2 regions of the Variovorax sp. GW458-11-26-14-LB1 genome follow, and region 2 is predicted to be linked to the other one. Evidence: riboswitches for the same ligand, from Rfam matches in the RefSeq annotation. Region 2 holds a riboswitch; the other holds the start of a gene.
The links. Region 2 has a riboswitch for thiamine pyrophosphate ahead of thiC (phosphomethylpyrimidine synthase ThiC). Riboswitches for the same ligand answer to the same signal wherever they lie in the genome.

Region 1 (3,327 bases), on a different contig from region 2:
GGGGCCCGCGGACCGGCGCATCACGGGTCGGCCGACATCTGGACGATGACCGGCCCGCTTGCCGCTACGCCGCAGTCTTTGAGAAGTCAGGGGCCCGCTTCTCAGCGAACGCCGTGAAGGCTTCGCGCGCTTCGGGACTCTGGAGGCGCTCCACGAACTGCGCGCCTTCGAGGTCCATCTGGGCTGCAACGGCCGCGCCCTGCTTCATCAGGCCCTTCGTCAGCTTCAACGAGCCCGCGGCACGGCTGGCGAGCAGCTCGGCAACCTTCTGCGCCTCGCCGTGCAGGTCCGACACAGGAACGACCCGGTTCGCGATGCCCCAGGCCAAGGCCTGCGCAGCGGACACCGGCAGGCCCAGCGCAAACATCTCGTAGGCACGAACGTGGCCGATGCGGGCAGGCAGCAGCAGGCTCGACGCCGCTTCGGGAACCAGCGCCAGGTTGACGAACGGCGTGGACAGCAGCGCATCCTCAGCCAGCACGACGAAGTCGCAGTGCAACAGCAAGGTGGTCCCCACGCCGACTGCGCGTCCGTTGACCGCCGCAATCACCGGTCGCGTTGAACTCGCCAACGCACGCAGGAAGCGGGCGACATGGCGCTCTTCGTTGCCGGCCTTCCCGGCAGCCACGGCAGCAAATTCGCCCAGGTCGTTGCCCGAGGTGAACATGCCACCTTCGCCTCGCATCACGATGGCCCGGACGGACGGGTCGCTCTCGGCACCTGCGATGGCATCGGCCAGACGGCCATACATCGCATTGGTCAGTGCATTCATCTTCTCCGGCCTGGCCAGCGTGAGGGTCAGGACACCCTGGGTGGATTCGACGGTCACGTATTCGGTCATAGGTTCTCCTGGTTGCCCTCTCGCACCGTGCGAGAGGGATGGCATTTAATTCGCATACGAAGTATATGCTTCGCGTGCGAAATAAATACGGATAAGATGTAACCTGCAGCGCCTTCGCCCAGGCCACAGGAATCCGATGAAAGCTCAAAAAAAATACAGGCTGGTGTTTCTTCTGAACGTCGCTCAGCGGGCGGTGCAGCGCTGGAAAGAAACCCGCGGCGACGCCCTACCCGCGCTGTCGGCAGCCCAGGCCGGCACGATGTTTTTCCTGTCGACCAACGATGGCGCCCTGACGGGAGAAGTCGCGCAGGCACTGAACATCGGTGCACCGGCCATGTCCGGCCTTGCCGCCCGGCTCGAAAAAGCCGGCTACCTGACCCGCGCGCAAGACCCGAACGACGGGCGCGCATTCCGCCTGTACCAGACCGAGGAAGGACGGCTTGCCGGACAGCGTGCAAAGGCCGGGCTCGGCGCGTTGAACGCACGGCTGACCCAGGGCTTCAGCGACGAAGAGATGGCAATCGTCGGCCGGTGGCTCGAATCGGTGGTCGAGAATTTTTCCGCCGAGGGCGCGGGAAAGCACGAGGAATAGGCCCTCGGCCCCGGCACGCCATCGGTGCGGCGGGTGCAAGGCCCGCTGTGGCCGGATTCTTCCGTGCGCAGGAACTTTTCGGTGCGTCTGCGACACACGCGCCTAAAATGACATTTCGCTAGGGGTGCTGCACCGGTTTCGACCGGTGTGGCTGAGAAAGTCCCTTTGAACCTGACTGAGGTAATCCTCGCGCAGGGAAGCTGGTCCGGTGGCCTGTCGCGTTGTCTCGCGTGACGGCCGCGCCACTGGAGCCTCGCCCACCTGCCAAACCTTTTGCACTGGAGCAAACGGATGGCACACAACGACAACGACAGTTCCGCTTCGTCCGGCAACGAAGCGCTCACGCCCCTGCCCGCCTCCCGGCGCGTCTTCGGCTGGCACGACCACGCCTCGCTGTGGTTCAGCCTCGGCGTCGGGCTGCTGGTGATGCAGATCGGCGCCTACCTGGTGCCGGCCGTGGGCACACGCGACGCGGCGCTGGCCATCGTGCTGGGCTCGCTGCTCGGCGCCGGGCTGCTGGCCTGGACCGCGCGGCTGGGCTGCGAAACCGGGCTGGCCAGCGCCGGCCTGATGCACGCCACCTACGGCAGCGCCTTCGCGCGGCTGCCGGTGCTGCTCAACATCGTGCAGCTGGTGGGCTGGACCACCTTCGAACTCGTGATCATGCGCGAGGGCACACAGGCGATCGGGCAGCAGGCCTTCGGCGCCGCGCTGGGCACGGCCTGGGGCGGCGTGCTGACGACGCTGCTGTGGGGCGCGGTGCTGCTGGCGCTGCTGGCCGGCTCGATGGTGAAGCTGGTGCGCCGCTTCGTGAGCCGCTTCGGCCTGCCGCTGGTGGTGCTGTCGCTGCTGTGGCTCAGCTGGCAGTTCGCCACGCAGCTTCACGCCAAGGGCCTGGACGCCTTCTGGGCGCGGCCGGGCAACGGCAGCATGGGCATGTTCAGCGCGCTCGACCTGGTGATTGCGATGCCGGTGTCGTGGCTGCCGCTGGTGGCCGACTACGCGCGCCACGGCAAGCGCAGCGCCGCGGGCGGCCTGGGCAGCGCGTTCAGCGGCACCTGGATCGGCTACGCGCTCGCCAACATCTGGTGCTATGCGCTGGGCGTGATGGTGGTGAGCGTGGCCGAGCCGGGCACCAGCCTCGTCATGGCGCTGCTGCTGGCGCAGGGCGGCCTGGTGGCGCTGGGGCTGATCCTCATCGACGAACTCGACAACGCCTATGGCGACGTGTACTCGGGCTCGGTCTCCACGCACAGCCTGCTGCCCCGCTGGAGCGTGAAGCGCTGGGGCCTGCTGCTGGCGGTGCTGTGCATCGGCCTGGCGCTGGTGCTGCCGATGCACACGCTCGAACCTTTCCTGCTGCTGCTGAGCTCGGTGTTCGTGCCGCTGTACGGCGTGATCCTCGGGCGGCTCGGCAGCGGCCACGCCGTGTCGGCCAGCGGCACGCGCACCATCGACTGGGGCGCGGCGCTGATCTGGCTCGCGGGCATCGCGGCCTACCACGCGCTCGCCAAATGGGCGCCGCAGTTCGGCTCGGCGTTGCCGACGCTGGCGGCGACCTTCGTGCTGGCCTGGCTCAGCCGCCCGACAGCGGCACGCGGTGGGTCGGCACTGGCGCAAAGCCGTGGTTGAGCGGACCGTGGCCCGCGCCGACCAACACATCCGCACCGGCGCGCATCGCGCCGAGGATGTACGCGCGTGCGCGCTCGACCGCGTCGGGCAGCGCCAGGCCCAGTGCCAGGTGCGCGGCGATGGCCGACGAGAGCGTGCAGCCGGTGCCGTGCAGGTTGCGGCTGGCGATGCGTTGCGACGCGAGCCGCTTGCGCGCGCCGCTGCGCTCCAGCAGCACGTCAACCACCTCGTCGCCCGGCAGGTGGCCGCCCTTGAGCAGCAC
Region 2 (3,327 bases):
TGATCGCGTGCTCATGATGAAAGGCCACTCATGGCTGGTTGTAGACAGACAAACCTATTGCGCGTAGACCCTAAATCCCAAGTAGAGAAAAAACGCCACAACCGCCCCGACGATGGCAAGCCCAATCGACCACGGAATGTCCATGTCACTGCGCTCGCGACGCGAGACGCCATCCATACGGGTCAGCATCGTGCGTCGCTGGTCCGGCGTGTTGATGAGGAACTTGACGACGCCTGCAATGCCGCAAAGGGCAACGGCGCCCCCGATGATCATCAATCCCCAAACTTCCATATTGAACGTGATGGGAAATGCACCATCGGCGCTTGCGACAAAGGGTTCGCGTCCCCTTCGCGTGACAACGATTTGTCCGGCGCGCCATGCGTTGAACCCGTGCAGAAAGGCAAAGACGCCCAAGGAGAGGGTCGCAGCGAGCAGGAAGAACAGCTTGAGGAATCGCAAAAGCATGCTTTGGTGTTCAGCTTGAAGGAACGAAACGCCGGACGACTTTAGCGGCACAAGCCATTGGCGCAAGAGGCCCCGGCGCCTTTGGCCCCGGCAGGTCCCCGCAAAGCGGGCATGCCCGGAAGCCGCCCACACCCCACCTTCAGCCCCCGCCGCGCCAAGTGTTCCAATAGAGCCCTTCATGAGCGCCACCGACCCCACTCCCGGCCCCTGCCCCTGCGGCCGCACCGACCGTCGCGACAAGCCCATTGGCTACGCCCTGTGCTGTGGGCGCTACCTCGACGATTTCGAGAACACGCCGGCGCCCGACGCCGAATCGCTGATGCGTTCGCGCTACTCGGCCTTCGTGCTGGCCCGTGCCGACTACCTGCTCGCCACCTGGCACGCGTCGAAGCGACCGGCTTCGGTCGAGTTCGAGCCGGGCGTCAAATGGCTGGGGCTGGACATTCGCTCGCGCTCGGTGCTCGACGCCGACCACGCCGAGGTCGAGTTCGTCGCCCGCCAGCGCGGTGCGACGGGCGTGGCGTTCCGCCTGCACGAGCGCAGCCGCTTCGTGCGCGAGGACGAGCGCTGGTTCTACGTCGACGGAGACCTGCACCAGCCCCCGGGTTGACGGCGGCGGGCTTCGGCCCGCACAATCGGCCCCGCTCCGGGGTGCACGCATGTGGCGTGCTGAGATGGCAAAGCTGCCGACCCGCGAACTTGATCCGGGTCATACCGGCGTAAGAAGAGCTGCACTCCCTGACTTCGGTCCGTCACTCCCTTTTTCGGTGGCGGGCCTCCCGAGGTCCACGAGCGATTGCGGAGCACCCTTTCCCTCAACAAGGAGTGCCTCCGATGAATGCCCCCGACAAATTCACCTCGCTGCTGTCGCTGACGCGCGAACCCTTTCCCGCCTCGCACAAGTGCGTCATTCCGGGCAGCCGGCCCGACCTGTTCGTGCCCGTGCGCGACGTGGCGCTGACCAACGGCGAAACCGTCTCCCTGTACGACACCTCGGGCCCCTACACCGACCCGAAGGTCGAGATCGACGTGCGCCGCGGCCTGCCCGACGTGCGCAGCGCCTGGGTCATCGAGCGCGGCGACACCGAAAGCTATGAAGGCCGCACGCACCACGCGCTGGACGACGGCGCGAAGAACGAAGACCGCGACGCGCAGCGCCTGGCCGAACTGCGCGCCGGTGCCTCGGCGCTGCAGCGCACGCCGCGCCGCGCGAAGTCGGGCGCCAACGTCACGCAGATGCACTACGCGCGCCGCGGCATCGTCACGCCCGAGATGGAGTACGTGGCCCTGCGCGAGAACGGCAAGCGCGAGTGGATGGCCGAGTACCTGGCCAACGAGGAGCGCGCCAGGCGCGTGGCGGGCAACCCGATGGGCGCGAGCATTCCGCGCATCATCACGCCCGAGTTCGTGCGCGACGAAGTGGCCCGTGGCCGCGCGATCATTCCCGCGAACATCAACCACCCCGAGGTCGAGCCGATGGCCATCGGGCGCAACTTCAAGGTGAAGATCAATGCCAACATCGGCAACTCGGCCGTCACCTCGAGCATCGAGGAAGAGGTCGAGAAGCTGGTGTGGGCCATCCGCTGGGGCGCCGACAACGTGATGGACCTGTCGACCGGCAAGAACATCCACACCACGCGCGACTGGATCGTGCGCAACTCGCCGGTGCCCATCGGCACGGTGCCGATCTACCAGGCGCTCGAAAAGGTGGGCGGCGTGGCCGAAGACCTCACCTGGGAGATCTACCGCGACACGCTCATCGAGCAGGCGGAGCAGGGCGTCGATTACTTCACCATCCACGCGGGCCTGCGCCTGCCGTTCATCCACCTCACGGCGGACCGCATGACGGGCATCGTGTCGCGTGGCGGCTCGATCATGGCCAAGTGGTGCATCGCGCACCACAAGGAGAGCTTCCTCTACACGCACTTCGAGGACATCTGCGACATCATGAAGGCCTACGACGTGAGCTTCTCGCTCGGCGACGGCCTGCGCCCCGGCTCTGGCGCCGATGCGAATGACGAAGCGCAGTTTGCCGAGCTGCGCACGCTGGGCGAGCTCACGCAGATCGCCTGGAAGCACGACGTGCAGACCATGATCGAAGGCCCGGGCCACGTGCCGATGCACATGATCCAGGCCAACATGGACGAGCAGATCAAGCACTGCCACGAAGCGCCGTTCTACACGCTCGGCCCGCTGACCATCGACATCGCGCCGGGCTACGACCACATCTCCAGCGCCATCGGCGCCGCGATGATCGGCTGGGCCGGCACGGCGATGCTCTGCTACGTGACGCCCAAGGAGCACCTGGGCCTGCCCGACCGCGACGACGTGAAGCAGGGGATCATTGCCTACAAGATCGCCGCACACGCGGCCGACGTGGCCAAGGGCCACCCGGGTGCGCGTTCGCGCGACGACGCGCTGAGCAAGGCGCGCTTCGAGTTCCGCTGGCAAGACCAGTTCAACCTGGGCCTGGACCCCGACACGGCGCGCGAATTCCACGACGAGACGCTGCCGAAAGACTCGAGCAAGGTGGCGCACTTCTGTTCGATGTGCGGCCCCAAGTTCTGCTCGATGAAGATCACGCAGGAGGTGCGTGAGTACGCGGCCAAGAAGGGCGTGGCCGAGGCGGCTGCCATGGCCGAGGGCATGGAAGAGAAGTCGAAAGAATTCATGGCCGGCGGCGGCGAGATCTACATCCCGATCCGGCCAGTGGCCTGAGATGGCCCGATAGCCTGAGTCTGCCCGTGCGGAAAGGGGGCGTTGCTACCATGGAGCCAGACCCCTGAACTTCAGCCTCGCAATGACCCCTTTCCCCTTTTCCGCCGTTCTCTTCGATTGCGACGGCGTGCTCGTCGATTCCGA

Region 1: another riboswitch for thiamine pyrophosphate. It lies ahead of AC07YS_RS03810 (purine-cytosine permease family protein); the one in region 2 lies ahead of thiC (phosphomethylpyrimidine synthase ThiC).

The regions. Positions count from the first base shown of each region.
Region 1 covers NZ_JBWKYW010000003.1:211,884-215,210, reverse strand. Annotated here, with positions in the region: gene AC07YS_RS03820 (enoyl-CoA hydratase) at 65-841, opposite strand; gene AC07YS_RS03815 (MarR family winged helix-turn-helix transcriptional regulator) at 978-1,433, shown strand; TPP riboswitch at 1,544-1,648, shown strand; gene AC07YS_RS03810 (purine-cytosine permease family protein) at 1,725-3,065, shown strand; gene thiD (bifunctional hydroxymethylpyrimidine kinase/phosphomethylpyrimidine kinase) at 3,010-3,327, opposite strand, start outside.
Region 2 covers NZ_JBWKYW010000002.1:287,753-291,079, reverse strand. Annotated here, with positions in the region: gene AC07YS_RS02715 (hypothetical protein) at 55-465, opposite strand; gene AC07YS_RS02710 (YchJ family protein) at 644-1,075, shown strand; TPP riboswitch at 1,103-1,208, shown strand; gene thiC (phosphomethylpyrimidine synthase ThiC) at 1,300-3,183, shown strand; gene AC07YS_RS02700 (HAD family hydrolase) at 3,266-3,327, shown strand, end outside.